3 regions of the Fusibacter sp. QWL-12 genome follow, and region 2 is predicted to be linked to each of the others. Evidence: riboswitches for the same ligand, from Rfam matches in the RefSeq annotation. Region 2 holds a riboswitch; each other region holds the start of a gene.
What was found. A riboswitch is a leader RNA that binds a small molecule or an ion and turns the genes downstream of it on or off. The one in region 2 is predicted to bind cyclic di-GMP.
Positions count from the first base shown of each region.

Region 1: another riboswitch for cyclic di-GMP. It lies ahead of AC4PID_RS14730 (transglutaminase-like domain-containing protein); the one in region 2 lies ahead of AC4PID_RS02910 (GspE/PulE family protein).
Region 3: another riboswitch for cyclic di-GMP. It lies ahead of AC4PID_RS12995 (transglutaminase-like domain-containing protein); the one in region 2 lies ahead of AC4PID_RS02910 (GspE/PulE family protein).

Region 1 is NZ_CM178745.1:3,070,318-3,081,265, reverse strand. Features, by position in the region: gene AC4PID_RS14740 (hypothetical protein) at 1-130, opposite strand, end outside; gene AC4PID_RS14735 (S-layer homology domain-containing protein) at 177-4,241, opposite strand; gene AC4PID_RS14730 (transglutaminase-like domain-containing protein) at 4,742-5,533, opposite strand; cyclic di-GMP riboswitch class I at 5,546-5,625, opposite strand; cyclic di-GMP riboswitch class I at 5,685-5,765, opposite strand; gene AC4PID_RS14725 (methyltransferase family protein) at 5,932-6,513, opposite strand; gene AC4PID_RS14720 (heavy metal translocating P-type ATPase) at 6,541-8,940, opposite strand; gene AC4PID_RS14715 (ArsR/SmtB family transcription factor) at 8,933-9,319, opposite strand; gene AC4PID_RS14710 (hypothetical protein) at 9,816-9,983, opposite strand; gene AC4PID_RS14705 ((2Fe-2S)-binding protein) at 10,124-10,387, opposite strand; gene AC4PID_RS14700 (HAD family hydrolase) at 10,752-10,948, opposite strand, start outside.
Region 2 is NZ_CM178745.1:496,722-507,669, reverse strand. Features, by position in the region: gene AC4PID_RS02945 (RnfABCDGE type electron transport complex subunit G) at 1-502, opposite strand, end outside; gene AC4PID_RS02940 (RnfABCDGE type electron transport complex subunit D) at 495-1,475, opposite strand; gene AC4PID_RS02935 (hypothetical protein) at 1,699-3,417, shown strand; gene AC4PID_RS02930 (methyl-accepting chemotaxis protein) at 3,614-4,396, shown strand; gene AC4PID_RS02925 (aromatic acid exporter family protein) at 4,608-5,600, shown strand; gene AC4PID_RS02920 (hypothetical protein) at 5,595-6,521, opposite strand; gene AC4PID_RS02915 (prepilin peptidase) at 6,695-7,483, shown strand; cyclic di-GMP riboswitch class I at 7,601-7,683, shown strand; gene AC4PID_RS02910 (GspE/PulE family protein) at 7,810-9,498, shown strand; gene AC4PID_RS02905 (type IV pilus twitching motility protein PilT) at 9,510-10,571, shown strand; gene AC4PID_RS02900 (type II secretion system F family protein) at 10,620-10,948, shown strand, end outside.
Region 3 is NZ_CM178745.1:2,695,042-2,705,989, forward strand. Features, by position in the region: gene AC4PID_RS12945 (NADH-dependent [FeFe] hydrogenase, group A6) at 1-724, shown strand, start outside; gene tmk (dTMP kinase) at 1,044-1,676, shown strand; gene AC4PID_RS12955 (DRTGG domain-containing protein) at 1,738-2,085, shown strand; gene AC4PID_RS12960 (ATP-binding protein) at 2,134-2,580, shown strand; gene AC4PID_RS12965 ([Fe-Fe] hydrogenase large subunit C-terminal domain-containing protein) at 2,604-3,848, shown strand; gene AC4PID_RS12970 (DRTGG domain-containing protein) at 3,900-4,232, shown strand; gene AC4PID_RS12975 (PHP domain-containing protein) at 4,232-4,936, shown strand; gene AC4PID_RS12980 (ATP-binding protein) at 4,933-5,481, shown strand; gene AC4PID_RS12985 (hypothetical protein) at 5,551-5,721, shown strand; gene AC4PID_RS12990 (class D sortase) at 5,740-6,453, shown strand; cyclic di-GMP riboswitch class I at 6,542-6,623, shown strand; cyclic di-GMP riboswitch class I at 6,674-6,756, shown strand; gene AC4PID_RS12995 (transglutaminase-like domain-containing protein) at 6,768-7,559, shown strand; gene typA (translational GTPase TypA) at 7,756-9,603, shown strand; gene AC4PID_RS13005 (hypothetical protein) at 9,765-10,157, shown strand; gene AC4PID_RS13010 (DUF5702 domain-containing protein) at 10,144-10,948, shown strand, end outside.

The sequences.
Region 1 (10,948 bases), 1.3 Mb from region 2:
ATGCCTCTTTCCCCCTATTAATACCATGCATAACAATCATTCCGCTTTTCCTTGGCATAAAATTGGGCACTAGCATCATCAATTGTTCCAGCTCCCCAAGCTCTGTACCGTACATATATAATTTTGACATTGGTTATCTACCTCTCTTTCAAGTTTTGTTATTTAAATCTGAATCGTTATTGAAAATAGAAGCTTACTGAATAGGTGATATTTGATTTGTTGTACATGCAATCGTGATTGGTGTAGTAATAAAACTCCAATTTGCTGTAAACACTCGGCGACAGAGTTCTACTGAATGTAATGCCATTTGTAGTCGTTGCATAGTCAAGTTGATCCCACTGTCCAGCTAAAACGTTATATCCACGTACTCTTCCATAATCTTGACCACTATGTCCGCTAACCGGTGGCACTGTAAAGGTATAGTTTGTAATGGTCGCACCTGCAATCCCCTGTTCAAGAATAACGGATTCAGGACCGTTTAGCGTCATACCACCGCCACTATTAGGATCAGCAACAAAGAATACGATAGCTGCCCATGGCGATTCTGCTCCAGTAGAATCTACTGCTTTGACGCGAACAACATTTTTACCCAGTGGATAAGCTGTGCTTGTTTGTGAAGGTCGTCCCTCCCAAACATATGTGATGGCATCACCATCAGGATCGCTGCTCGATGCTGTAATGGTTATTGGTACACCGGGAGCGACACTGTTTCCGTCTGGTGTACGTGTAATCACTGGTGTAGTAGGTACAGAGTTTGTAACTGTAAAAGTGATGTTTGTCCATTCTGAATATAGACCCCATTTATCCTTTGCTCTAACCTTTACAGTATGAGTTCCTACAGGATAATAATTGTCTGCCGTACTGCCTGAATACTCAAGTGTGAATGCATCTGAGTCTGGATCAGTTGCTGTGGCTGAAATATTGACCTTTAGCTTAGAGTTCAGTGCAGTTCTTGTTACAACAGCACTAGCGATTGGCTTGTTAGGTGCTGTGTTTGTTATGGCGATGCTCTTGGAAAAACTGAATTCTCTACCGGTGCTATCAATAGTACTAGCTTTTATAACATAGTTGCCGGTTTTGTTTATGACAATGCTACCGCCACTATTTGATAATGTTCCAGAATAATTCTCTGGATTGCTATCTTGAGATAGAGACCAATTAAGATTCCTACCCTCAAGTCCAGATAAGGACTGCATAGAAACGTTTATGCTATCACCAACGTGAACAGTCTGTGGAGCTGAGAAACTAAAACTTGCTACCGGCTTGACTGTCGCAGTATTAGATGTGAAAGTAAATTTCCTACCATTAACATCTGTCACCTCAGCAACCAGCTTAATAGAGATTGTTTTATCTGTAGTGACTGTAAAGCTGCCTCCATTTTCACCTAGCGAGCCTGTTACACATTGTGCATATGGCTTTTCCTCACCACCATCAACAGAAATTAGCCATTCAATGTCCATACCATCAAGTTCTGAACCAAGTGCTGTAGCGGTAATGGCATCACCACTGTAACTGATTGGTGTCAGTGAAGTGCTCATGCTAGGGATTGGGTAAACCGTAAACCTACCACTATTTACATAACTTCGACCAGAAGTATCTGCCATTGTTAGGGTTAGTTCATACTGGCCCTTTGAAGGGAATGTTAGGTTGCCACCTTGTTTGTTTAATTCACCAGTTGCAAAATTGGAATAAGGTTCAGAGCCACCGTCATCCTTTATAATAGTCCATTCTGTAATGAGGTTATCAATATAAGTACCGGTAACACTGATTGCCCCCATCTCACTTACATACCAAGTCTCTGGCACAGAAAGTGAAATCTCCGGAACTGGATAGACTGTAGTTGATGCTGTATAAGAAAATACTCTTCCCAGAGCATCTGTCATTGAGGAAGTAAGTGTATATTCTCCAGTCTGAGTAAAACGAATTTGTCCACCATAGGCATTAATGGCTCCATCAATAACGTCAGATAAATTTACTAACTCACCATCCTTCATGATTGACCAATTCACCGGAAGTACATTGTTATTTCCTCTTGTTCTAAGATCTAAGGTACGGTCGAGATGTGTCGTTTCCGGAAGTTCAAATGAAATGTTCGGCACTGGCAGAACCTCAATCTTACCACCGTTTTCAAATAGGAATACTCGACCTGTTTCATCAGTAATGCGAGCAATCAATTCGTAAGTTCCAGCATGTTTAAAACTTATAGAACCACCATTATTATCAAGCGTTCCATTAACATACGTTCCAAAATCTTGGAATCCAAAACCATTCTCAAGTAACCACTGAACATTAAGGCCATCCATCTCTGAGGTTTCAGGAACCACTTGGACTACAGTATCTGTGTGAGCCGTTTTAGGCAAAGTATACGAGATGCTCGGGACTGGATACACTTTGACTGGAGCTGAGTAACTGTAACTTCTTTCTGCCTTATCAGTGAAGGATGCTTTAAGAACATACTCTCCTTTATTTACAAAGCTGATGAAGCCTCCCTCATCAGCAAGTTCACCTTGAATTGCATTTTTAACTTCAACTGTTTCACCATCTTTGGATAGTGACCACTGAATTGATGCATCTCCGAGATTTTCAAATCGGGTTTCTACGTGGATTGTCTTATCTGTATGCGTAATTTCAGGTGCATAAAATCCAACAGAACCAATGGGATAGATTGTTATGCTATGTGAAACTTCAAATGTTCTATTGGTTTCATCGATTAATTTTCCAATGAGCATATACACGCCCTTATCCTTGAAACGAATATTTCCACCTTCATTGGTTAGCTTACCTTCGAGCTCATTTGAAAGTTCAACTGCCTCGCCATTCTTCAGTAGGATCCAATCAACGTTCATGTTATTTGCTTCAATTAGGACCGTTGAAAGATTAAGTTCCTTATCCGTATGAGACACGGATGGAAGGTTAAATGAAATTCCCGCAACAGGATAAACTTTTGTGGATTCCGTATGTGAAAATATACGGCCAGTAGCGTCCTTAATCCATGCAGTTAGGGTATATTCCCCCTTGTTCCTGAAAACAAAGGTTCCACCTTCATTTCCAAGTTCACCGTCAAAGATGTCAGCTATTTTTGCTACTTCACCATCTTTTATCGCTGACCACTCGATGTTGTTTCCATATAGATTTTCTAACGAGTATGTGATGGTTGTTGATTTATCAGTGTGCGTTGTTTCAGGCATATCAAAGTTCATATTGATAACTGGGTATACTTTGATTTGCATGGATAGTACAGTTTCTTTTCCTCTGGCATTTTTAGCGGTGGCTGTCAAAGTATATTGACCGTACTCCATAAACTTAACGGTGCCACCCTCCAGTCCAAGTGCGCCTGTAACAGCATCTTTCATCTCAATAGACTTTTCAGAGCCATCTACATCAGTTTTAGACAGTGTCCAAGTATAGCTATTCATGTATTTCCACATAGGCATCACTTCAATTTCATTGTCTGTGTGGACTACTTCGGGTAATTCAAACTTCACCTCTGCTGTAGGATGATAAGAATCTCTATCAGATTTATCGTGAGAACTTCCACCACTAGAGTCTGGAGTTGGTGTTATAGGTGGCATGTTCTCTTCTGGATTTGTCGTTGGGTCTGTGGGAGTTTCAGGTTCAGTCGGTTTAATTGGTTCTGGTGTTGTCGTATCAGGCGTTTGTGATGGTATTGTAGGCTTTTCTTCAATCGGCTTTTGATTAATACTCTCTGTCATCTCCTCCGCTTCGCTTTTGGTCGCCTGATCATTTGGCCTGATTTTATCATCCTCCTCATCTCCAATGATTCCATTCTCTCGACCAATGATTACAAAGCCTTTGTCTTCATCTTTGATGACTTCTTGATCCTTATAGCCACTGTGCCCTTGAGTGTTCATTGCCTCATCTTCCAAACCTTTAATTTTCACTAGAAGCTTGATAATTTCAGCACGGGTAATTGGCTCATCGGGTTTGAAAGCATCTGGATAGTCTGCTAGATCAAAGATTCCTGCATCTACTAAAGCCTCAATGTATTTCTCTGCCCAATGATCATCGATGTCTGAAAAACTTGGTGGTTCTTTTTCTGAATTTGAGATATCAAGCGAAATCTCATTTGCTAGAATCGCAGCGTATTCGCCACGTGTGATAATTTCGTCCTTTCCTATAAAACTTTCCGGATGAAGTCGGTAAGCAATATAGATTCCACTACATAGCAGAATCAAGAAGGCGAGTGCAACAATACCAATGCGTTTTTCTTTCTGTCTCATAAATTTTCCATCCTTTCGTTTAATTTTTGATATGAAAAAACCGGAATCAACTATTTGACCCCGGCTTCAAATCCATTTTAAATTCATATAACTTTGATTCTTACATAAGCTAAATAAACAATTGGCTTGTTTATGAATGACTCTTTTTCACAGATTTTTAAAATAAAAAAAGAGGCATAGCTTATTGGTCATTATAGTTGACCTTAAACAATTGCCTCATAACTTTTCAAATATTAATTCGACTATTCAATTCAAATCAAATTCAAAGCATTCACGCTTTTCTGCTAATGTGAGCTCTATCAATATACTTTCATAAATCTTCATTGTTGTCAAAAATCAAATCCCTAATTCAGAAATCTGCATAATTGACTTTTGGGGCCCGACAAGTAATAATATGAATTTATTGAATCAAATTTGTTTCCGATAGCTCATCCATTTACGATTTTCAGAGACTAATAAACACGACAATGACTTCTTAAAAATCAAAATCGAAGATTATATCAGTACATTTTAGATGCCTTGTAATCAGTAAATGATTTAAACATTTTTGTACTCAAATTTGCTTGAACATATGCAGAGTCAACTGTAGTATCTATTATTTTCCATTCGTCATCGACATATACTTCATTCCATGCGTGATAGATGTCTTTCGTTGGAATTGAATAACCCTTTATCAATTTTGTTGGAATACCAACACTTCTAAGCATCGCAGCTACAATTGAAGCGTAATCATAACAAATACCTGTATTTGTGATATAAGTAGACTCGATATCTGGAAAATAACCACTTTTAACATTTTTTGCTTTTGTATAATCATACTTAATATTTTGATTTACATAATTATATATTGCTTTAACTTTATCGATGTCATTTTTTAATCCTTTTGTTAATGCTTTGGCTTTGACGATAGGTAATGAAGTATCATCAAACTCTATGTCTTGTATAGATGCTAGAAATACATTATTGTTGTTTTCTAATTCTAATGTAACATCAATTCTGGATAACTCTTTATAACTGTTGCCGGTTGTATTTTGCATAATTCTAACGAGATAGTTGCCATTTCCCAATTGAAGTGGAAATTGATTGATATCTGTATCAGTAATTGGATAAGAGTATCGTACACCATCTTTTTCAACTAATAACAGCATTTTAGCACCGTCTACATCATCAAGCTGAACTCTTACTAATCCATTATCAGTATCAGCTTGGAGCGCTTGTGTTGAAGCATATGATTGTATTGAACTTCCAACTAAAATCATTAAAACCATTAAAATGCTTATTATTTTTTTCATAATAACTCTCCTTTCGGTAGCACGGCTGCCTCTTTTTAAAAGGCCCTATGGCTTTGCGTCCCATCATTACTAATGGTTTGCTATTATCGTTGAGAGTTACTCATCACAATATGGACTTATTGAAGTTTTCAAAAAACAGAAAATCTTCTCATTCGGTGGCTAGGCTGCCATTCATTCGAAAGGCCCTATAGCTTTGCGTCCCACCGTTTCCAATGGTTTGCCATTATCGTGAAAAGAGTATCTCTTCACTGTTACTTTTATTTAATATAATTTTATAATAGCACATTATCCGTAATTGTCAAACCAATTCATGCTTACTAACCTATAAACCAAATAATTAAAATCCCTGAATTGAATTGTCGATTCATAGCGTTCAGGGATTTTAATAAGTTTATTCTTTATAAATATCTACCAACATCATTTTTATACTTTATATAATCACCTTTAAATTTTTCTTCAAGATACGATTCTTCTTTCAATATCAAATTGTGCAAACTAAATCCAGCAACTATACCTATCAACAACAATCCAAAATCTCCAAAAGTAATTGCCGTTCCTAAAAACATAGTATCAAAGGCAACGTAAGCAGGATTTCTAGAAAATTTGTAAATCCCACTTGTCACTAGTTTAGCAGTGCTATTGTGATCAATACCTACTCGCCACGACTTGTTCATAACAATAACGGATATGAAAAACAAGATTGCTCCAAGTGCATTCAATGCCACACCAATGTACCTAAGTGGCATATTCATCAACAATGGTGCATAAATCGAAATTCCGAAAATATTCAAAATCCAAATTGCAATCCAAGTATATACAGACCATTTAACCAGTCTTTCAACTCTGCTCAAATTTCGTTCTTTTCCCTTATCACCTAATGAATTGGCGAGGATTTTATCCCTATACTTTAAAAGCAACAATTTCGCAATGTACACACTACCAAAAAGAAGCAGACACCCACTTGATATTACATTTAGCATGTTACCTCCTGAAACTCAACAATGCGTTTATTGAGTTTTCGAATTAAGTACTCTCATAGCATTGAAAACAGCTAGAACAGCAACACCAACATCTGCAAATACAGCTTCCCACATTGTGGCTAGTCCGCCAGCGCCAAGAACCAGTACAATTCCTTTAACTGCGAAAGCAAATATAATATTCTGCCACACAATGGTCTTCGTTCGTTTTGCAATGCGTATTGCACTTGCAATTTTTGATGGTTCATCCGTCATGATTACGACATCCGCAGCTTCAATTGCAGCATCAGAACCAATCCCACCCATTGCTATACCAATATCTGCCCGTGTTAAAACTGGGGCATCATTTATACCGTCACCTACAAACACCAATTTACCTTTTCTACCCTCTCGGCCTTCCAGCATTTCAAGCTTTTCAACCTTCTGATGTGGCAAAAGTTCTGAATATACTTCATCTAATCCAAGTTGTTGACCTATTTTTTCACCAATTGCTTTATTGTCACCTGTCAACATTACAAGTTTCTTAACGCCTAATTTTCTTAACTCTTGAATTGCTCGCTTTGAATCTTCCTTGATCTCATCAGAAATAACAATAAATCCTGAGTACTTTTGATCGATAACCATATGAATAATCGTACCAACTTCGTCCTTCGTACGACCTTCATCAAAGGATATATTCTCCTTTTTCATCAGTTTGAGATTCCCAGCCAGTACGGTTTTCCCTTTAACTTTCGCTTGAATACCATATCCAGAAATTTCATCGTACTCTTCAATCATGCTCTTATCAACATTATTCTTATAGGCTTTCAAAATTGATTGAGCTATTGGATGATTTGAATAGCTTTCAGTGTAGGCTGCGTATTCAAGAAGTTCTTCATCGGATAATTGATTTGTTAAGTTCACAATTTTTGTTACCTTAAAAACGCCTTTAGTTAAAGTTCCTGTTTTATCAAAAACAACTGTATCAACATTGTTCAAGGCTTCAAGGTAGTTACTCCCTTTCATCAAAATGCCTGCTTTTGATGCACCGCCAATACCACCAAAGAAACCTAACGGAATTGATATTACTAATGCACAAGGACATGACACTACAAGGAACACAAGTGCTCTATAAATCCATTCGCTAAAAGTTGCTCCCGGAATCATTAGTGGTGGAATTATAGCCAGTGCAAGAGCGATAAAAACAACGGCTGGTGTGTAGTATCTAGCAAATTTTGTGATGAAGTTCTCGGTAGGCGCTTTTCTACTGCTTGCATTTTGAACCAAATCAAGAATTTTAGAAACCGTTGATTCTCCAAATTCTTTCGTCACTAAAACTGTCAAAAGTCCGTTTTTATTAATTGTTCCAGAAAGAATATCATCTCCCGTTTCTACTTCTCTAGGAACCGATTCACCAGTGATTGCTGAAGTGTCCAACATAGAAGTTCCAGAAAGTACTTTGCCATCTAGTGGAACCTTTTCTCCCGGTTTTACAATAATAGTATCTCCAACTGCTACATCTTCAGGAGAAACCTTCTCGACATTATCACCAATTTTGAGATTTGCAAAGTCAGGTCGAATATCCATTAAAGCAGTTATTGACCTTCTTGAATGATTTACAGCCATACTTTGGAAAAATTCTCCCACTTGGTAAAAGAGCATTACTGCAACACCCTCTGGATATTCTCCAATAGCAAATGCGCCTATGGTTGCTACACCCATCAGAAAGTTTTCATCGAAAACCTGTCCTCTTGATATATTTCTCAAAGCTTTTAGAACGACACTTCCACCAACTAAAAGATAACTTGTTAAAAAAACTACCAATTCAATCATTGGTGAGAAATTCATCAGTAGACCTACTAAGAACAAAACAAAACCTGAGCCGAGACGGATTATCTCTACTTTATTGATACCATCTTCTTCATGTCCACTTTCTTCATGTCTGTTGTCTTCACTGACTTCTTTTTTCTTGTGCACTTCCATATCAACCACTTTAATTCCTGACTCAATTCTTACGGCTATTTTTGTTGCTTCTTCAACAATTCTTGGTAGTTCTCGTTTATGTCTTACTTCTATAATGAGTTTTTTTGAAACAAAATCCACTGTTGCATTCACAACCCCATCGATATTTTTTACTTCTTTTTCAATCTTAGAGGCACAATTTGCACATCCTAAACCCATAAGCATCAAAATCTTTTTTTCTGCTTTAGTAATAACTTTCTCTTTAACAACTACATCTGGCTCCAGTTTTGCAACAATGGCAGTGGTATCATTCATCACTTGATCGATATCACCAGTCTGCAAAACTTCAATCGTCAGTGTTTTGGTTGCAAAGTTCATTGAAGATAAAGTAACATGTTCTAGTTTACTCACTCTATCCTCAATCTTAGTTGCGCAATTTGCGCAATCTAAGCCTTCCAGTATCAGTTCTTTCTTGATTGTGCTACTCATTTAAAGCCCTCCCTTTATTGTTTTCATTAACATGAATTAAGCCTTGATCAATTATTCTCTTTACATGCTCATCATCTAAAGAGTAGAAGACTACTTTACCATCTTTCCTATTCTTCACTATTCTTGCTTGTTTTAAGACTCTTAATTGATGAGATATCGCAGACTGAGTCATGTTTAATAAATATGCGATATCACATACGCACATTTCTTCTTCAAATAATGCAGATAAAATGTTAATTCTGGTTGTATCCCCAAAGATCTTAAATAATTCTGCTAAATCATTCATATCTGTGTACTGAGGCATCTTCAATTTTACCTTCTTCACCACATCTTCATGAAGCACATTACAGTCACATCGCTCTGCTTCGAAATCTTTGATCACTATGCCACCTCTTGTTCGTATGATTATATGTTCAAACGTTCATATATTATAATTTCATTTTACCATTTATATTAAAAATGTCAACATATATGAATGCACACTCATATATCATTTTACCTTTCTATATTTATATACTTTACATAACAAGCTCACTACTTCGTTTTGGTAAAAATTGGGAATAAGAAGAGCTGTTAGGTACTCAAGTTACTGAAGAACTGAGTCATTGTTTTTAATTCAACGTGACCATTTTCAGCTTTCTGATTTTGGGCATAAAAGGCCGCTTGATTCACTGCATATTGCAGTTTTTCAAGTGACCCATTGGGTTATAGTAAAAAAAATGTACGGTTTAATTGCCATACTATACGCTTAAGCCATTGATTATTCAATTAATTAAATTTTAGCTGGATTAATATTACTTGTTCAGAACTCCCATCGTTTATGTTTGCTTAACAATTCCAACATTAATCAAGATATCCAGTATCTGATTTAACGCTTACTTGGTTAATAAGTTAGGCAGTGACTTTAATACTTGATGTGTATCTTCCTTTACAAATCCGCGGACTACAACCATACCGCTTCCTCTTGGTACAAAATTTGGAACTAGCATCATCAACTGCTCTAGTTCCTGTAATCCAGAATCATACATAAGAAATTTAGCCATCTCTTTTTCCTCACTTTCTGTTTTTGGACATAAAAAAGGCAGAGTCTATAGATCATTTTAGTTGATCTAAAAACTCTGCCTCGCCTTTCAAATTATCATTTATTGATTATTTAAGTTCAATAAATTTCACTCATTACAATCTATAATTTTGTATTTTCCATATGTTTATTGAAAACATAAACTATATCAGAATAACAACATACCCCTTTTGGATTATTGACTGCGCAATTGCTGTTCTTCATAGCGCCAGTCTTATCAATCACGTCTTTTACAGTTAATGCTCCATTTTCAATTGCTTCTATAATATCTTGTTCAGTTACATGGTTGCAATAGCAAACATATTCACCAATTACAGGATCCTTACTATCAGTACTGCAACAAGAGCAACATTTTTCTTCACTCATCCATTGTCCTCCTTCAAACTTTTTAATTTCTTATTTCATATGCTTCTAAGCTCTTATTATACTCTCAACTCATAAAATCCGCTATGTCATCTATATTTTAGCCCTTTTTCCGGGGTCAAAAAACGTCATTTTTTCGTCTGTTTTTTGCCCAAATTTTAGACCAAAACCACTATATGTTGTGGTCAACATCTACTTTTTCTCACCTGAACCACTACGCGTCATCAGAATTATCGCTTCCACGTGCCTTGAGTAGACAAAAATGATGTCGTGCGAACCCACTGGTTCCTTGGCGGAGGGTTATTTTTCTCGAAAAACTCCAATAACTACTTCTATAATACCTTTATCCTGCTATTGTTCCGTTGAATCATACAGATATTACATTCAGGTTTAACTGTTGCAAATCTTGAATTACTCTCTGATTATCTTCGTAAAAAATTAAGTGTTCAAACCCACATTCAAGTATTTCACAGATTTTCTCTATATCCTTAACCACTTCAAGTTTACTGCTGAATAAGACTTTCTTAAATCGGTTGTAAATTTTGTAGTGCTCTAGAATTGCAA
Region 2 (10,948 bases):
CTATATTGCCACCGTCAGCCGGTTTTAATATGATGGTTTGAGCTTCAGAAAGTGAGATGCCCCTAAATTGCTCTTTAAACCAGCTTTCCTCGATTCTTCCCCCAAGTCCAGGTGTTTCAGAGTGTGAAACAAAGTCGATGCCTAAGATTTTTGTGAACTCACTGTCAAAAGCAATATAACCTGTTATTGTTCCCCAAAGTCCTGTACCAGAGAATTTGAAAGCATATCCTTTTAAACCATCTGCATCACGATACTCATAATAAGTTTGCTTATTATAAGTCTGTTCAGTAATGCTTTCATTAAATGCGGCATCAACCTCTGTATCAGAATCAGATACTGGAAGATCGACGACATATAGTATTGAACGTTTCACGCGCAATGCTTCTTGTTCTGCAATTATCCCTGAACTGCTCTCGTTGATAAAAGCGAGAACTGCTGTGTAGATAACGGTTATAGCGATCATAAACAATACTGGATAAACAATTTGTTTTTTCTTAGCCATTGCTTACCTCCTTATTGAGTTTTGCCTTTCTAGCTTTTTTTATGCTATTAACCGCTTCATCAATGATCGGTGCAAAGGTGTTTCCTATTAATATAGCAAACATGATACCACCGGCGAATAATGCAAAGCTTCTAATGATTACAGTTATTATCCCAATTAGTAAACCGTAAACGATTCTACCTTCGAATGTTTTTGGTGATGAAATTGGATCTGTTGCCATAAATACGGCACCAAATAATAAACCACCTGAGAATAATCCATATACAGGATTTAACACTTGCTCAAATCCTGCGAAGAAAAAGACACTACTCATCGCTAAAAATCCGATAATGACAGAAAAAATAGTTTCTTTAGCAGCAGTTTTTGTGTAAATCAAATAGATTGCTGCAAGAATGATGAGAACGGCACTTGTTTCTCCGATTGATCCTGCGATATTACCAAACATTAGCTTCAATATTGGTAACTCATCACCAGATGCTCTATAGATTAACATAGGTGTGGATTGTGTAACGGCATCTATGGTTTCGCCCAAGTAGGTAGTAAAGCCACCTAAGATACCACTAACTGGTTTTGTCCAATGTAGTGTTAAAAATTCAGGGAAATTGACATAGATAAATGCTCTTCCTACTAATGCTGGATTAAATGGATTCTTACCAAATCCACCAAATACCATTTTACCAAACAATACACCAAAAATAATCCCTATGATAGCAATCCAATAGGGTGTACTTGGCGGTAAGGTTAAAGTAAAAAGGATATTTGTGACCAAAACAGCTTCAGTAATTTTCTTTGTTGTTTTACGAACAAAAATCCATTCTGTTAAACAACCGAAAAAAGAAACGACTAAAAGTAGTGTAAGTACTCTAAGTCCAAAGAAATAAATACCAGCTAAAACAAGAGGTATTAATGCGTAAACAACTTTTCTCATCATCATTTGCTTCATAAATTTTATGTTTTTAAGCGAAAGATTCAAGATGGTTCCCTCCTAAAAAGATTATGACATTAGAATAAGATAGTTCTGTAATTCTTTTATATCCAAAAGTTATGGTGATATATCAAAAAATGTGAAAAAAATTCATTAAAATATTTCAAAAAGATTACAGATGAAAAAAATGCTCAAATTTGTCACCGAAAAAATTAAACCTTTCCGTATATTATAGCGAAGGTCGATCAAAAGAAACAAAGGAGAGTGCAAAATGAAAAAGAATCTAAAACCGATGGTTATGATTTTGATGGCTTTGGTGCTGGTTATTTCACAAGTTTCTGTGGTAACTTTTGCCGACAACAATGGTAGAGGTAACAGCCCAAAAACTGACACCGATAAGTCACAAGTCAAAGAACAAGAAAAAGATGAATTCGAATATAGAAATCAAGTTACTGAAGAAACCAAAGCTGAGCTAAGAGAAAGATTGAAGTTAATGGTAAGCTTAGGCGATGGTAACTGGTTAGGCTTACCTGAAGGTTTAGCTAAGAAAGGCTACCTTAATTATGGACTTTCTAAAAGATATGCAAATGGAGATTTCCCATTTGGTTTGGCTAAGAAAATTAAAGATTTTAGATATGGCGATTATGATTCAGAACAAAGTCTAGATTCGTTTAAAGCTTTAATAGTAAGTGCAAAAACAAGATTGTCCACTGAAAATACAAAAGTTTACTTAGCAGGTGCAAAAGAACAATTACAAATCGCAGTAACCAATGCAGAAACATTCGTTACAAACTACAATAGTTCAAAAGCTTATTTGATTAAAACAGAATACAATAAACTCTTAAATGCAATTAAGCTATTTGATAATAGCGAAATCGTATCGGGAACTTACATTGATAATTTGAAAGTCCTATACAATGACCTATTAATCTATAAAGCAAACTATTATTCTAAATTAACACCTGCAAAACAAGGTGCTTTGGATAATTTAATTGCAGAAATTAACAACTACATCAAAGTAACTTCACCTTCAGTATTAACTTTAGGTATTTACAATGATTTATTTAAAAAAGCTGAATCGTTTAAAGATCAATTGGATCAACTAAAAGATTTGATTGATTCAGCAGAAGCATTATTATATGTAAACCCAGAAGTGACACCACTTGTATTTAAACAAGTTGAAGGTATTTTACCTGGTAATTATCTGGTTGGATCGAATTTAACGTTACAAGCTGCTATCGCAACTGCGAGCACATTTGTTGCTAATTATTCAAATCAAACCGTGACAACCATTGAAAATGAGTATTTTAAACTTTGGACAGCAATGGAAGCTTTTAAAAACAATATCGTATTAGGTGAAGATGATTTATTGACTCTAGCAGCTGTTAAAGTTGAACTTCAGGCTTATTATGAAACCTATTATGTTGAAGGTACTAATCCTTTAACATCGTTAGTTGCTTTAATTAATGATATTCAAACTTATTTAGATAAGACAAATCCATTAACGCAAGCGAAATTAAACTATTTCCTTGATGCATCAAAAGTCTATATCAAAGATTTATATGATGCAGTAAAACTTGAACTACAAGCACAAATCAATATGTCAAATGCACTGTTGACAGATGTTAATTATATTAATACCGATGTTACAAGAACCAATTTACAAGCAAAAGTTACCGCTGCTACGAATTATTTAAATGGTTCAACTCACAAATACAATGAGTTAAAAACCTACATTAGTGAACTTGACGCACTTAACACCGCATTTGTTACAGCTGGTGTTCAAGCATTAGTGAATCAAGCAAACACTTTACTAGCAGATGGTAAAACCTATGGAGACCCAGAACGTACAGCTTTAATTGCAAAAGTAACCGCAGTTCAAGCCTATTTAGGTGGTAGCGATATTCAAGTTGCTCAACTTAAAACGTACGTAGTTGAGCTCAACACGGCTATTAAAGCATTTGTTGACTCAGAAGTTGTTCTACCATAGTAAAACAGCCCCATTTCTATTCTATACAGAGTGGTCCCCAATCGAAAGAAAGGGGGCCATTTTGCTTTTTGAAATTGTGCGAATTATTGACAATATTTAACGAGTTTCTAATTTCTTTTAAGTGGCTTTATGGTATAATGTTCCGGGAAGTAAAAGAAGTTAATAACAGAAGTTTACGAGGGTGTAGGGGGTATTTATGAAGGTCGCTATAGTAGGAGCTGGTGCAGGTGGTAGTAAGTTGATTGAACTGTTTAACGACATAGATGAGATAGAAGTCGTTTCGGTAATTGATAAAAATTTGCAGTCACCAGGAATAGAGCTCGCAAGGAAAAATAACATTCATTATTCAACTGAAATCAGAGACATTGATTCAAAAGCAGATATGATCGTAGAAGCTACTGGTAATCATAAGGTTTATGAATTAGTTAATTCTCATTTTGGTGGAACTAAAAAGATTATTGAATCAGACGCTGCACAAATGATGATGTTTATTGTTGATAAACAAATCGATATGAGAAAAAGACTCAATTTCCAGTTGGATGAGATCAATAAAACAAGTTTAAAATTACACTCTGAGATGAATAAAATTGTTAATATCACTGAAGATTTAAACCAGATAAACAAAGACTTGGCAGCATCAGCGGAACAGTCAAACCTGTTTATAGAAAAAACAGATGAGATGACGAGAGCTGTAAATAAGATCACACAGCAAATTAAAATATTAGGATTAAATGCAAATATCGAAGCAGCAAGAGCAGGTGAGCATGGTCGTGGTTTTTCAGTGGTCGCTACTGAGGTTCAAAAGATGTCTGATTCTACCAGTGAGTTTGCAACTCAAATCTCAGATCTGCTAAAGTCATTGAAACATGAAAATGAAAGAATTTCGTTAGAAATTAACAAACTAGACGGAATCTCAGGGGACCAAAAATCCATAACACATCAAGCAAAAAATATCGTTGATGAATTGAAAAACATTTAGTATTCAAAGGGAAAGTGAATAGATTATGACACTTTCCTTTTTCTTTTGCAAAATTACCGTGTTTAAATTTGTTGTTACTATTTACTAAATAAATTGAAACTTTTGAAGACCTATAATAAAATTATATTGAGATTTTGTTGCTTTAAGTCAATTTATATAAGACTAGATTATTATACAAAATTAAATGAAAAATTAGAGGTGTAAAAAGAAGATGAAAAATTTCTTAGATAAGATCAAATTAGGGAGACAAGCGACGTTGTTTGATTCTTATTTATACGTCTTAAAAGGATTTTTAAGCATATTAACAGGCTATATCCTATTCCATAATCATAGCATTATTGGTAAAGATATGATTTCGCTTTTATTTGGTATGATGCTGACACTTGAACCAATTAATATTATTGGCATTAAAAGTGGTCTGGATCAGATAAAAGCAAGTATACTAGGTGGGGTTGTTACTGCGATTCTCGTCAGTCTGTTTGGTGTGAATGCATTGACCATACCGCTTGGTGTTGCAGCGACAATGTATATTTCACTTAAGTTTAATTGGCGATTTGTTTCACCAGTGGCAATTTTTACTGCAATCTATATGACACAGTATATACAATTAGATGCAATGGGGATGCCTAGTATGCTGATTACTTTAAGGCTGAGACTTCTTGCTTTAGGTAGCGGTATTGCGATTGCGATATTTTATAATTATCTTTTTTCAAAATTTTTCTACTCAAATATGCTTAGAAAAAGATTGGTTTATATTGTTGAAAGCTTAAGGACATATCTAAATTCATATATTTCACATGAAGATGATGGCGAAATGACTTCATTAAAAAAGGACATCACAGGCTTATTTGGAGATATTGATCTAGTCATCAGTCAGATAGGGGATTTTAACAAAATTGATACTGAGAAAATCCCATACGATCATTATAGATGTGCATTACAAGAGCTAAGGGATTTTACGCACTACACACTTGACGTTATCATGTATCGAATGCGCCATGATAAAGGTGTGGCAGATTTAACGATACTAGAAATGTTAGTCGCTCTACTTTCTGAAATTCAAACTGTTGTTGAAACTAAAAAAAGTGATACGACTAAACTGAAAGTGAAAATTCAGAGTGTCGAATCACTTGATCTAACAGATGAAGGCTATTTAAGTGAATTAAGATTAACTTGTGTAAATGCTGCGAAGTGCTTTTTATAAAGATAAAAGCACTTCGTTTCTTTTTTGAATGATCTCATCGATTCGAGTCTGAGTTTCATCTCTGAGCTTTGAAAGCTCATGTAATATAGCCTCAGCACGTTCGTGATTTTCAGAGATTGTCTCATAGGCACGATCAATTTCCTCTTGTATCGTCAAATCATTTAAAACGTTGACAAAGAAGGTTTCAAATGCTTTTGAAAGTGAGTTAACTTGTATATCACTTAAGTTAAAGTAATGCCTTAAATCTAAAAGTTCACGTCCTAATAGCATCGCTTTGTGACTTGAATCTTTAATGTATTGACTGGCACGATTGATGCAATCCTCTTTAACCGATACTGGGATTAAGCCACCACCTAGTTTATCGAAAACGCCCCAATTCATTGCAGGAATTAGGTCTTCTCTTGCATTGGTTAAACTTGAGATAAGTTTTTTACATGCGACGATTGCCTCGTCGAGCTCCTTTTGCTTGCCTTGTAAAAAACGGAGCTCACTTTCAAGCGAATCTATTTGTGAAACGCCAAGCGATAAAGCCCATGCACGCTTAATATTGAGCAAAGTTTCATATTCTTGTTCGATACTATCGTTATTTGCTAGATGCTCTGTAATGGACTTGATTTCAGCACCAGCAAGTGCCATTTTTTCGATTAAAGAATTGTATTTATACTCTGCAATTTTCATTTCGCGATATTCTTGGTCTCGCATACTTTCGTATTGCTCAGAGAATAGTGTAACAAGCTGTTTCTCTGAAAGTTTTTCAATTCTATTATAATCGTAAGTTTCTTTTTTTAGCTGTGACTGAAGACGAATCTCTTCTTGAGCCATTTGAGCTAACTCTTCTGCTATGTGTTTGCGTTTTGCTTTTAAATAATCTCTAAAAGCAACTTCTTTAGATAACTCATCCAAACGACTAAATGATTCCATACAGCCTCCTAGCACTTGTATTGCTATAAGTTATTATACCCAAAAGCAGTACAGAAATTTATTAAAAAAGAATTAATTTGAAAAATCCTTTAAAGCAGTTGTGCCATGCGAGTTTTTAAGGTAATCTGATTAAGTAAGTCAAGTTAAAAACCTAACGTGAAAGGAAAATGCCTGTGTTGATTGATTATTTAGTAATCTACGGTATAGTTTTTGTTTTAGGCATAACGATCGGATCGTTTTTAAATGTGTGCGTCTATAGAATTCCGGAAAATTTAAGCATTATCAAGCCGAGATCAAGATGTGGTAATTGCGGTCATACTTTAAATGCTTGGGAGCTAATTCCCTTAGTCAGCTGGCTTATGCTTAGGGGAAAATGCCACAACTGTAAAACACGAATTTCAGTACGCTATCCATTGGTAGAATTACTTGAAGGGCTACTTTTTGTTCTTGTATTTCATAAATTTGGCGTCACTGTTTTAACATTACTATTTTGGCTTTTTGTTGCGATTATGACAGTTGTTTTTTTTATAGATATAGATCATAGAATCATTCCAAATAAAGTGGTGATTTTTGCAGCTGTTGCTGGTATATTGCCTGTGGGGCTTCATTACACAGCCGGTTACATGTTTTATTCCAATGGCATTTTAGAACCGTTCATTAGTGCGGTTTTGCCCAGTGGGCTAATGCTAGTGATAGCCCTACTATCAGTTGCAGTGTTTAAAAAAGCTGGTATCGGAATGGGGGACGTCAAAGTATATATCCCAATTGGGCTGTTTCTAGGGTGGCGACTTTCGCTTCTAAGCATCTGGATTACCTTTTTTTTAGGTGGGTTGTTTGGTGTTTTGTGGATTTTAGTGTTTAAAAAAAGCAAAAATGACTATATTCCTTTTGCGCCATTTATTGTGATTTCATCTTTAATTGTTTTATTTTGGGGGAATAGTATTTTGAGTTATTTATTTTAGAACAAAAATCAGTACAATTACAGACTGAAAAATAGCCTATGTTTACGATAAAACAAGGTTTCAGCGGTAATTTTAGGATTTACATCATTTATTTCTTAGTGTATAATTTTAATTAATTAATCAATTAGGCAAACTACCTGAAAAGGTAGGACGCAAAGTTTGAAGTCTAAGGCAAAAGCTATGACCGTTCAACTGCAGTATATAATTACTGCAGTTTTTTTATTATATTGTTTTGAGTGAAGATTCTGTCATTGACAAAACACTATTAAAAAACAAAAATAGTGGTATAAGAGTTATAATACAAGTATTACACATAGGAGACAAAAATGCCGAAAAATAGAAAAAGGCTGGGAGATATACTTATTAACGACGGAATTATATCTGAGGAACAACTTTTCACAGCTCTTAGCTTACAAAAGGAAACCGGTAACAAACTTGGAGCGATCCTTATTGCGCAAGGTTGGCTTTCAGAGGATCAATTGTTTCATGTATTAGAAGAGCAATATCAAATTCCATATGTAGACATCAACACCGTATATATCGATCCTAAAGTACCTAAAATGATCAGTGAGATATTGGCACGTAGACATATGGCAATACCGATTCGAATGGACAAGAATAGGCTGACCATAGCGATGGTTGATCCATTAGACATGATTGCAAAGGACGACATTCGGATAACGACAGGTCTTGAAATCGATGTGGTTATCTCGGCTCAGCAAGATATTGCAAAAGCTATAAATCGATATTATGACTCAAGTGAAAGAGCAGCTAAGGCGGTTGAAGAGTTTAGAAATCAATTTGGAGATGATTCAGAAGAAGATTTTGAAGAAGATTCTGACGTTACAAATGCCCCAATGGTGCGACTTGTAAATACCATAATTGCACAAGCCGTTAGAAGCAAAGCAAGTGACATCCACATTGAACCGCTTGAGAAAATTGTACGAATTAGATATAGAATTGATGGCGATTTAAGAGAAACGATGACGCCTTCAAAGACAACACATTCTGCGCTTGTTACAAGAATTAAGATTATGGGTAAATTGAATATATCTGAAAAGCGTATTCCTCAGGACGGCCGTGTAGAAACGATCATAGAAGGTTTTCCTATTGATATGCGTATTTCGATATTACCAACAGTATATGGTGAAAAGGTAGTTATTCGTCTCCTAGACCGTAACAGTTTAATGATTCGAAAAGAGGATTTAGGATTCACAGATTATAACCTACTTCAATTAGAACGAATTTTAAAGGTACCTGAGGGAATCATCTTAGTAACAGGTCCAACAGGTAGTGGTAAAACTACAACGTTATATACCATATTAAAAGAGCTTAATAAAGAAACTAAAAACATCATCACCGTTGAAGATCCTGTGGAGTATCGACTAGAAGGGATCAATCAGGTTCAAGTTAATAATAAGGCAGGGCTTACATTCGCAAATGGATTGAGATCCATTTTAAGACAAGACCCTGATATTATCATGGTCGGTGAAATTAGAGATTCAGAAACAGCTGAAATAGCAGTAAGAGCTGCAATTACAGGTCACACGGTGCTTTCGACGATTCATACCAATGACACGGCGAGTACGATTTCAAGATTGATCGATATGGGGATTGAAAGCTACTTAGTTTCCTCTTCAGTTGTGGGCATTATAGCACAGCGATTGGTAAGAAAATTATGTGTCAAATGCAAAACGCCTTATGAAGCTTCTTTTGAGGAGTTAAAAGCGTTAGGTTTACCTACTGACACTTCTTTAGAGATCTATAAAAGTAAAGGCTGTAACTCTTGTAATCATACTGGTTATAGTGGTAGAACAGCTATCCACGAGATTTTAGTAGTGGATCGTGATGTTAGAAACCTTATAAGCTTAGATCGTAGCATAGATGAAATCAAGCAAAAGTCACGCTCTAAGGGAATGACCACTTTGAACGAAACTGCAAGAGAGCTTGTTAAAGATGGAATTACCTCAGTAGAAGAAATGCTAAGAATGACCTACAGCTATGATGAAGAATAAGGATGTTAAATATGAAAATACTCGATATCTTAAAAATTGCAATTGACGCAGGTGCATCAGACGTCCATTTAACCGTAGCATCACCGCCAATTATGCGTGTGAATGGGAAGCTGGTACAAATGTCAGATATAAGACTGATGCCTGAGGATACAATGGACATCATTCAAGATATGATGACCGATCAACAAGTTAAGCACTTTGAAGAAACGGGAGAACTAGACTTTTCTTATTCAAATCCTGGTCTTGGACGTTTTAGGGTGAATATATATAAACAACGTGGTAGCTATTCAATGGCACTGCGTGTGGTAAGTTTAAATGTTCCGAGCATGGAAGAACTTAGATTGCCACCGATTATAAAAGAACTGTCTATGAAGCAAAGGGGATTGATACTCGTAACGGGTCCAACCGGTTCAGGTAAATCAACCACACTTGCCTCCATGATCGATTTGATGAATCATCAACGTAACGAGCATATCATTACGATTGAAGATCCTATAGAATATTTGCACAAGCACAATAGAAGCATCGTCAATCAGCGTGAAATTGGGCATGACTCTAAAAGTTTTGCCAATGCGCTTAGAGCTGCTTTACGACAAGACCCTGATATTATCCTAGTAGGTGAGATGAGGGATCTTGAAACAATCAGTACAGCGATAACAGCTGCTGAAACTGGACACTTAGTTTTATCAACCTTGCATACCATTGGTGCTGCAAAAACAGTTGATAGAATAATCGATGTTTTTCCACCTCATCAACAGCAGCAAATCCGTATACAGCTTGCCTCAGTTTTAGAAGCGGTTATTTCACAGCAAATATTGCCTAAGGCAGATGGTTCGGGAAGAATTGCTGCATTTGAAGTCATGGTAGCAAATTCGGCGATTCGTAACCTTATTCGCGAAGGCAAAACGCACCAAATTCAGAATGTCATCCAAACTGGTGCATCGCAAAGCATGGTTACCATGGATGCATCGTTGATTGATCTTTATAAAAAGAGAATTATCGACATGCCAACACTTAGAAAATACGCAGTTGATTTTGATATGGTTCAAAAGCAACTGAATCTTTCTTATTAATTTTAGTATTTTGGGGTAGAACCATAAAACATAGACAGGGGGGATAGGATGACATCGGTTTACGTATGTAAGGAGATTGATGCGCAAGGCAAAATTCTTCAGACGTCATATAAAGGCGAAAGCTCTGAAGAAATTGTTCAAATGATTCGCTCGAAAGGTCATACACCGATTAAGGTTGAGTTAGAAGCAGCAAAAGGACAAGATATTTCAGACCTAGCATTATTCGAAAAGAAGGTTAAATCAAAGGATTTAGCAATTTTTTGTAAGCAATTATATACCATGCTTCACGCTGGGATGCCTTTAATCAATGCACTCGATGTATTATACAATCAAACAGAACACAAAACGCTTCAAAAGACCGTGAAAGCCATGACCAT
Region 3 (10,948 bases), 1.7 Mb from region 2:
CGATCCAAAAGATATCCTCGTAATTTCAGTAATGCCATGTACTTCTAAAAAATCTGAGATCGTAAGACCAGAGCTTGAAGTTAATGGATATAGAGACGTAGATGTATCAATTACAACTCGTGAACTTGCATTGATGATTAAAGAAGCTAGACTTGAGTTTGATAAATTAGAAGAAGGTACTTTTGATGCATTCATGGGCGACTATTCAGGCGCTGGTGTAATCTTCGGAGCGACAGGCGGCGTTATGGAAGCAGCGATCAGAACCGTTGCTGACGTATTAAGCGGTCAAGATCTTGAAAACGTTGACTATACTGCAGTTCGTGGTATTGAAGGTATCAAAGAAGCTACGGTTAATGTTGCTGGTATGGATATTAAGGTTGCTGTTGCTCACAATACAACAAATGCGGGTATCTTACTTGATAAAATCAAAAATGGCGAAGCAGATTACCACTTTATCGAAGTTATGGCTTGTCCAGGCGGTTGTGTAAATGGTGGTGGACAGCCAATTCAACCAGCTAACGTTAGAAATGTAATCGATATAAGAGCAGAAAGAGCAAAAGCACTTTATTCAGAAGATGCTGCTTTAACTGTAAGAAAATCTCATAAAAATCCAGAGATCAAACGCTTATACGATGAGTATCTTGGCAAACCAAATAGCCATAAAGCGCATGAATTACTTCATACGCACTATGTTGCTAGAGAAAAATTCCCATTAAACAAATAATTATAAATCATGGTCAAACCTTGACTATGACAAGTAATCGTTAAATCACCTGCAATTATATGGCGACATGTAATTGCAGGTTTTTTATTTAGCCACAATCTCGCTTGTGGTAAAATCTGAAGGCTCGATGCCTGAAGATTTTTAATAATCATTGAAGGCTTTTAATTTAGTGCGGTTAAGTGTTTGATATATAAGTAAATGCTTATTGAGTTTGATAGACGTATATCAAATGGCACTGAGATAGGACTTTAACTATAGTAAAGGAAGGCAAAATAGTTTAAAATGATAATGTACGTATATTAATAATGAGGAGCAAAACATGTCCAACAAGAAACCTTTAGTTATCTCTATAGAAGGTGGAGACGGTGCTGGTAAATCAACTGTTATTGAGCAGATTGCGGTTTATTTTCAAGAATTGAGTCTACCCTTTATCATTACAAGAGAACCAGGTGGCGTTAGAATTTCAGAACAAATTCGAAACATCACCTTAGATAAAAATTTACCAGAAATGGATGTAAGAACAGAAGCGCTTTTGTTTGCAGCAGCTAGAAGACAACATTTGGTTGAAAAAGTCAAACCTGCTGTTGAACAAGGCAAGTTGGTGATTATCGATCGATTTGTCGATTCATCTATGGTTTACCAAGGCTATGTTAGAGGCATTGGCATAGATGAGGTTTATAATATGAACTTATTTGCTACTGAAGGCTTTTTACCTGATTTGACATTGTATCTAGATGTTGATCCCAAAGTAGGCTTAGATCGTATTGCACAAAACCCAGACCGTGAAATCAATAAGCTTGATTTAGAAGGGCTTCACTTTCATGAACGCGTAAGAGAAGGCTATCTAAGCTTAGTTGAACGCTTTCCAAAACGTATTGTTACGATTGATGCCAATCAGTCAGTAGAAGCGGTCACAAAAGCTGTAATAAAAGAAATTGAACTCAGAATGTAAAGATGCTATAATGTAAGTGTTAATTGTTAAATAATTAACTTTTGAGTTATAGGAGGCAATGATGCACTTAAAATACATCAAAGAAATAATTAAAGCAGATGTTTTAGCATATGAACCTGGTCTAGAACTTGAGATCAATACAGCTTTTGGCTCAGATTTAATGAGTGATGTGTTAGCTTATGTAGAAGATGACACTTTATTGATTACAGGTCTGACGAATCAACAGGTTATCAGAACAGCTGAGATGCTTGATCTAAAGGCAATCCTCTTTGTAAGAGGGAAAAAACCATGTAATGAAATGATCAACCTAGCAGAAGACAAAAAAATACTGCTAATGTCAACAAGAGAGTCTTTATTTACCGTTTCAGGAATACTATATAACAATGGATTAAGAGGTATATCCATTTAATCAGTCAACCGTAATACTAATCTGCAGAGGCAAGGGGATCTGAGATTTATGAACGCCTATATGAGAAATGAATCAAATGTTGCTATGAAACTTCACTATGATATATTAAAAGATGATTTTTCAAGAGCTGGTGAGGCTTCAAGTAAGATTAAGAATATGCTTAGACAATTGGCTATTGATGCAAATATTCTTAGGAGAATTGCAATTGCAACTTATGAAGCAGAAATTAATTTAGTTATTCACTCGTTGGGTGGTACGATTGACGTATACATAAAGCCCGACTGTATCGAAATATACGTTGAAGATGTTGGCCCAGGAATTGAAAATATTGATCTTGCAATGACAAAGGGGTTTTCGACTGCCACTGCTGTTGCAAGAGAAATGGGGTTTGGCGCAGGTATGGGCTTGCCAAACATGGAAAAAGTGAGCGACGAGTTTATCATTGAATCAACTTTTGGCGTTGGTACACAAATTAAGATGGTCGTCACCTACTAATCAGTCCTCACTTGGAGGTAATAATGAGAGAATACTGGCATTCAGTAGTGCTCGAAAAAGACTACTGTAATGGATGCACACACTGTCTTGATCGATGTCCGACACAAGCCATTAGAATCATCGACGGTAAAGCACGAATCATTCAAGATCGTTGCATTGATTGTGGGGAATGCTTAAGAGTATGTCCTTACCATGCAAAAGGCGCACTTGTCAGTTCAATAGATACTCTGAACAATTACAAGTACACAGTTGCCCTTCCTTCGATTTCTTTTTATGGTCAATTTGCGGAAGAGTACGATACGAACAAGGTTTACAATGCATTGTTGAAATTAGGCTTTGATGAAGTGTACGATACGGCACATGCTGCTGAAATTTTAGCGGTTTATGAGAAATCAATGCTAGAAAAGGAACATATCAATAAACCCTTAATATCGACGTATTGCCCTGTAATTACGCGCCTCATTCAAATTAAGTATCCGGCTTTAATTGATCATATCATTAAACTTGAAGCGCCTATGGAAATCGCTGCAAGACATGTGAGAAGAAGATTGATACAAGAAGGCTATGCGGATGATGAAATCGGTATCATATATATTTCACCTTGTCCGGCAAAGATCACAAGTATAAAAAATCCAATTGGGATAGATAAATCAAGTATTGATGAAGCCGTTTCCACTGAAGAAATCTATTACAAAGTCATGAAAATCATCGATAAGGTAACGGACATAAAACCGCTTCAACGCTCAACTGGAAAAGGGATTGGTTGGGCAAGGGTTGGCGGACAAAGCTATGCGATGGAAATTGACGATTATATTGCAGTTGATGGTATTGACGAAGTCATAAAAGTGCTTGAGTCAATGGAAATTGGAAAACTCAACTCCTTAGATTTCTTTGAAGGCTATGCGTGTGTAAACGGATGCGTTGGAGGACCTTTAAATGTTGAAAACACATTTATTGGAAAAAATCGCGTTAGAAAATTAACAAAAAAATATGGTATGGATGTACCTGTAAACATTGATATTGATTTAATACCAGAAAATATGGAGTGGGATACACCTATTAAACCAATGCCGATTTTTAAATTAGATACGGATTTCAAACGAGCACTAGAAAAAATGGCAAAAATTGAAGAGTATACGCAGATGTTACCAGGTATCAATTGTGGTGCCTGTGGTGCACCTAACTGTAGAGTTCTCGCTGAGGACATCGTCAGTGGCAATGCAAAGCTAGAGGATTGTGTCTTGTTAAAAACTCAGTCTAAAGGCTAATGTTGATTCATAGAATTTATAAATTATAATTTTAGGCTGAGGAGTATAGAGATGTTTGTTAAAGAATTGATTGAGAAGTTTGGTTTTAAACACTTATCAGGAGAAAATTTAGATAGAAAAATTGAAAATGCATACTCTTGTGATTTATTGAGCTGGGTAATGGCTAAGGGTAAACATGATACAGCTTGGATAACCGTTCAAACACATAACAACATATTGGCAGTTGCTTCATTATTAGACTTTGCTTGTATTATTATTCCAGAAGGGATTAAAGTTGAACAAGAAATTTTAGAAAAAGCAAATGAGCAAGAAGTTGTTATTTTATCAACAGAGCTAGATTCTTTTGAGATTTTTAAGATTTTATATGAAGCTGGAGTAAAATAGTGAAACTTTACTATGATTTGCACATACACTCATGTCTATCTCCATGTGGTAGTGAGGATATGACGCCTAATAATATTGTGGGAATGGCGCACATTAAAGGATTAGACATAATTGCAGTGACAGATCACAACGCTTGTGACAATCTAGTAGCGATTGCTCAAGTGGCTGAAAAATTTGACATTTTGTTGGTTCCAGGTATGGAAATTCAAACAAAAGAAGAGGTTCATGTACTCTGCTACTTTAGAAGTTTATCTGATCTTTTAGGATTTAATGAAGTTTTAGCAGCTTATAGGACACCAATACTGAATAAGCCTAAACTATTTGGACATCAACTCATATTAAATGATAATGATGAACAAACAGGAGAAGAGTTAAGAGCACTAATGATGTCGGTAGATTTATCTATTGAAGCGGTTAAAGCTTTAGTAGAAAAGCATTTTGGATGTGTCGTTCCAGCACACATAAACAAAGCGTCAAATAGCATACTCGTCAATTTAGGATTCATACCAGAATCATTAGGATTTAAAACCGTTGAAGTACATCTCAACAGTCCAATATCAGAAGGGTTGACGAAAGATTTTCAAGTTATTTATAATTCAGATGCACATTATTTAGAACAAATCAGCGAGCCCATTCATTCTATGGATTTATCGGAAAGAAGTTGTTCAGCAGTAATTGATTATTTATTGGGGAAGGTATTATGAGGGAGCTTTCTTTACACATTTTGGATATTGCACAAAATTCAATTTCAGCTAAAGCAGAGTGTTTAAGAATCGTTGTAATTGAAGATATGGCGACAGATCGGTTGACGATTAAAATTAAAGACGATGGCATTGGAATGGATGCAGAGACTGTTAGAAGGGTAATTGATCCTTTTTATACGACTCGTACGACGCGAAAGGTTGGATTGGGTATACCGCTTTTTAAGTCTTCAGCAGAACAATGTGGTGGTTATTTCGAAATCAAATCACAACTTGGAGCTGGAACTGAAATCACTGCAGTCTTCAAGCACAGTCATATTGATCGTGTGCCACTTGGAGATATGCCGGAAACATTAGTGACGATTATCAATGCCTGTGAATCTATGGATATGATTTACACGCACACAGTAAATAATGAGACGTTTACCTTAAATACAAAAGAAATTAGAAAGTTGTTAGATGGGGTTCCGATTAATAATCTTGACGTCATCACATGGTTAAGAGAGTATATAACAGAAGGTCTTCAAGAAATCAAGGGTGTGCAATAGTACACCCTCTTTACATTTTGTTTTCAATTGTGATATGGTTAATTAATAAAGAGGATAAGAGGTGCCGCTTTGAACCTAAAGAAAATGGGTATAAAGGTATTACTATTTACTATAGTATTAATTGTGATAACAAAAAATATACAGATAGACCCCTATATTCGAACTGCACTAAGTGTATTTGGAATTGGATCTGGTTTAATGCTGATGTTTTTAGACAGCTATCGTCATTACGGCGACTAATTTTGAAAGAGGCAGATTATGATAAGTTGGAAAAAATGGCTATCCACAGGATTAATTATAGCAGGTTTAGGGATCGCTGCTTTCCCAATTGCTGACAAATTATATGCTGATTATTGGCAAAACAAGTTACTTGAAGCATATGACAGTCAATTGACATTAAATGAAGAAGCAGATCAACAAGCCGAGGCAGATTTTCTTGCTTTACAGGCAATTTATGAAGCTAGTGATGCGATAGAAGCGAGTGAGGAAGAAACGACAGTTGAAACATCTACAGATGTGACAGAATCAATAGAGGCATCGACGGAAGCAACAACAGAAAAAGCGAAAACTGTAGACAAAAGTGTTATTGGGAAAATTAAAATATCCAAAATCAATTTGATAATGCCGATCCTAATGGGTGCAACAGATAAAAATTTGAATAGAGGAGCTGCTGTAATTGCAGGCACTTCAGAGTTTGGTGAAATCGGAAATGTAGGTATAGCGGGACATAGAGGTAGATCATATGGCTTGTTTTTTAATCGATTGGACGAGTTAGGTAAAGGCGACATCATTGAAATCACTACAGATAATAAGGTCTATAAGTACACCGTATATGAGACCCTTATCGTAGAGCCAACTGAAATTTCTGTATTATATAAAAATAATGAAGATAAAATTTTAACCTTGGTTACCTGTGATCCTGTAAAGAACCCAACGCATCGTTTAATCATACACGCTTTACAAAATCCATAAAAAGTCGTAATGTTTTTGTAATTGTACAAAATTAGAAGTGTGGTATACTATTAGCATAGAAGTAAATATTCTGTGAAGAGATGTCTTTTCACGACAAAGGCAAACCATCGGAAACGATGGGACGCAAAACTATAGGGCCTTTCCGAAAGGAGTGGCAGCCAGTCGCCGAATGAGGAGATTTTCTATTTTTTGAAAATTTCATTACGTGAAACGAACCTCTCACCGATAACGGCAAACCATTGGAAACGATGGGACGCAAAGCTATAGGGCCTTTCCATAAGGAATGGCAGCCTAGCTACCGAAGGGAGAGAAACATGAAAAAAATATTGAGTTTATTAGTGATGACAGTTGTTTTGGTCAGTGCATCGTTTACCAGTTTTGGTGCAACTCAAACCATTCAAGCAGATTTGGCAACAGGAATCGTAAACGTTGAATATAGCACATTAAGTAGCAGTAAAATTTTATTGTTAGTTGAAAAAGATGGTCAAAGATACTCTTATCCAATCGTTGACACAGATGTTAATCAATTTCCGTTACAACTTGGAAATGGCACTTACACAGTGAGATTGATGCAAAATACCACTGGAAATAGTTACAAAGAGCTTACTAAAACATCGGTTACGTTAAATTTGGCAAACTCTAATGTCGTATATCTTAATTCAATTCAAGATATAGAATGGAATGAAGATACACTAGCTGTACAAAAGGCATATGAGCTCACAAAAAATTTAACTTCTGATGATGCAAAAGTAAAAGCGATTTATAACTATATTACCAAAAACTATAAATACGATTATAATAAAGCTAAAACTGTAACTAGTGGTTACTTCCCAAATGTTGATAGTACATTTGCTTCAAAAAATGGCATTTGTTATGATTATTCGGCATTATTCGCTGCAATGACAAGAAGTGTTGGGATTCCTACGAAACTTGTAAAAGGTTACTCAACGAATACTGGTGATGTCTATCATGCATGGAATGAAGTCTATATTAATGGTACTTGGAAAACAGTAGATACGACAGTTGATGCATCTTATGTTCAAGCAAATAAAACGGTATCTATGTATAAATTAGCAAAAGAATATAGTGTTTCAAAAGTTTATTAAGCCTTCTTAACTGTTCTGTAGGTAACTGCAGTGCAGTTTTTTTATTGATCACACATTTTTGTGGTAAAATCTGAGGATTTGATGTCCGAAGATTTTTATTTTTTTGTCTTTTTTTAAAATTATGATATCTTTTACAACAAAAATAAGATATTATTATAAGGTTGAATATTACGCTTTATTAGTTTAGGAGATATAAATGTTAAAAAACAAAGGCATCATCAATATTGCGGTTATCGCTCACGTTGATGCAGGAAAGTCAACTTTAGTTGACGCATTTTTAAATCAAAGCAATGTTTTTAGAGCAAATGAGTTCGTGCCAGAATGTGTTATGGACAGTAATGATTTGGAAAGAGAAAGAGGCATCACCATTTACTCAAAAAACTGTTCTATTATGTACAATGATTACAAGATCAATATTGTAGATACACCGGGCCATGCTGACTTCTCGTCAGAGGTAGAAAGAATAATGAAAACGGTTGATACCGTAATCTTATTGGTTGACTCTAGTGAAGGGCCTATGCCACAAACTAGATTTGTTCTTAAAAAATCTCTGGAAAGAGGTTTGAGACCAATTTTATTTATAAACAAAATAGATAAGAAAGATCAAAGAGCAGAAGAAGTCGTCGATTTAACCTTCGATTTGTTTGTTGAGTTAAATGCTGACGATCATCAGCTTGAGTTTCCTATCGTGTATGGAATCGCTAAGGAAGGTATTGCGAAGTTAAGTATGGAAGATGAAAGTACTGACTTATCACCTTTGTTTGAAACTATTCTAAACCACGTTGAGCCTTATCGTGACAGCTCTGATGAAGCATTACAATTACAAATTTCTTCACTTGATTATGACGAATATGTCGGAAGACTGGGAATTGGTAGATTGATTAGAGGTACAATCAAGCAAGGCGATCAAGTGATGATTAGTAAAAGAGATAATACGCAACAGCGAGCGAAAGTTTCTAAGTTGTATGTCTATCAAGGTCTTTCAAAGGTGGAAGTGACTGAAGCATACGCAGGGGATATGGTCGTTATAGCGGGTATACAAGATATTTCAATCGGTGAAACGATTTGTGATCCAGATAAAGTGGAAGCATTACCTATGATCGAAATCGAAGAGCCAACCCTCTCAATGAACTTTTTAATCAATGACTCACCATTTTGCGGTAGAAGTGGAAAGTTTGTAACGAACAGACACTTAAAAAGCAGATTGGACAAAGAGTTGGAAGTTAATGTTGGCTTAAGAGTAGATGCGCTAGATTCTGTTCAAGATGGTTATCGCGTATCTGGTCGTGGCGAACTTCACCTATCGATTCTTTTAGAGAATATGAGACGTGAAGGCTATGAAGTTGCAGTGTCAAAACCTCAAGTACTTATGAAAATGATAGATGGCCAAAAATACGAACCGATTGAACGCGTTATTGCGATCGTACCGGATGAGTATTCAGGTGCTGTTATTTCAGAACTTAGCTTAAGAAAAGGCTTGCTAGATGGCATGCATTCTGAGGATGGATTTACTAGATCTGAGTTTTTAGTACCTACTCGAGGTCTTCTTGGATATAGAAGTGAGTTCATCAATGTTACTAGAGGAGAGGGCGTTCTGCTCAGATCATTCTTTGAATTCCAACCATATAGAGGCGAAATACCTAAGAGAAGTAACGGTGTTCTAATCTCTCAACAAGGTGGCGTAGCGATGGCGTATTCCTTATTTAACTTATCTGATCGTGCAACGATGATGATTGATGCAGGAACGGAAGTGTATGAAGGTATGATCATTGGTATCAATTCGAGAAAAGAAGACATGGTTGTCAATCCGACAAAGAACAAGAAATTAACCAATACTAGAGCATCTGGTTCTGATGATGCAATCAAGCTATTACCACCAAAAGTATTTAATATGGAAGAAGCACTTACTTTCATAGAAGATGATGAATTGCTTGAAATCACACCAGATTCATTAAGAATGAGAAAAAGAATTCTTAATGAAACAGATCGTGTAAGATATAGAAATAAAATGAATAAAGAGTTAGAAGCTCAAGAAGTCGTTTAAGACTTAAATCCCTGTTCTAAGAACAGGGATTTTTTATATCCAAAAACGTGTTCGTAATGATATCAGATGATTAAAAAAAGAATGGTAATAATTGACAATTTTAAACTATAGATGTAAAATAATACCAAACGAAATGTAAAATAATGGTATTCGGAGGCGAAATGACATCTCTTGAACTCGTGATTATAATTCCACTAATTTTATTTTTATTAATGGCTGGTATGATGCTTGTATTTTATGTGCAATCTATTGGCATTGAAATGATATTTCAATCAAGAATCTTTTTAGAGAGTACTGCGACGCATGCAAGTATGAATACATATGAATTTCAAAACGCCAACTTCATCTCAATGCATAATATTGGAGTAGGGAAAATGTATGAGTCAAATACTGAGCTAGAACAGATCAATCCATATAAGTTTCCTGGATTAAACGAACGCTACGCTATAGTGCACCGTTTTTCTTATATCAGTTACAATAGAGGGGTTATTGCAACCTTGAATGAAGCATCTAAGATTTTCGGTGGAGGATGGCAAATTCATGAGACAGAGTAAATCAAAGAGACAGAGTAAATCAAAGAGACAGAGTAAATCAATGGCCTACTTTCAAACTCAAGAGGGTGCAATTTCAATTTTTATGGTCATATTGATTCCAGTCATTATAATCGGTAGTTTATTAATATTCCAATTGGTAGATAGCTATAAAAGAGAGAATGATATGCAGAAAGTTGCACATGCAGCGAGTGACGGCATATTGTCAAAATATAGTGAGGTTATGATGTCACAGTTTGGGATGCTGGCATCGCCAACGGATCAACCGTTTGAAAATATTGTACAAAAATACGCTGCTTTAAATGGTGTAAGCGAAACTGGCTATCCGCCAGAGGTTGACATTACTTTTGATAGAATTTCATCGCCAGAACACTTCAGTAAAGCGCTTAAGCAAGCGGCTGTTAGTTCTAAATGCATCTCACTTGTGGATTATGGAACGACACTTCTTGAGCAAAATAAGGCATATGCAAAGCTGCAGTCGAATGTAAAAACCCTTCAAAGCTATGAAAAAAAAGTTTTTGAATGGCTGGATTTCGAAACGGTAGAAGACAGGCTGAAGTCTATAAATGCATTTGGGTCAATTTCGGATATACAAAATCATATTAGTCAGCTTGAGCAAGAGATTCATTCAGCCAATTTACTTTTTGAAGTGGACTATCAAGAATTGGCATTCCAGCTTGAGTCGCTACAGTCAAACGATGATAATAGTGATACAACTACCTTTTATGCGAATATGAAAGATAATTATAGCGAAGGCAAGGTGGATTTCAATCTTAAAATAGATCAAATAACGG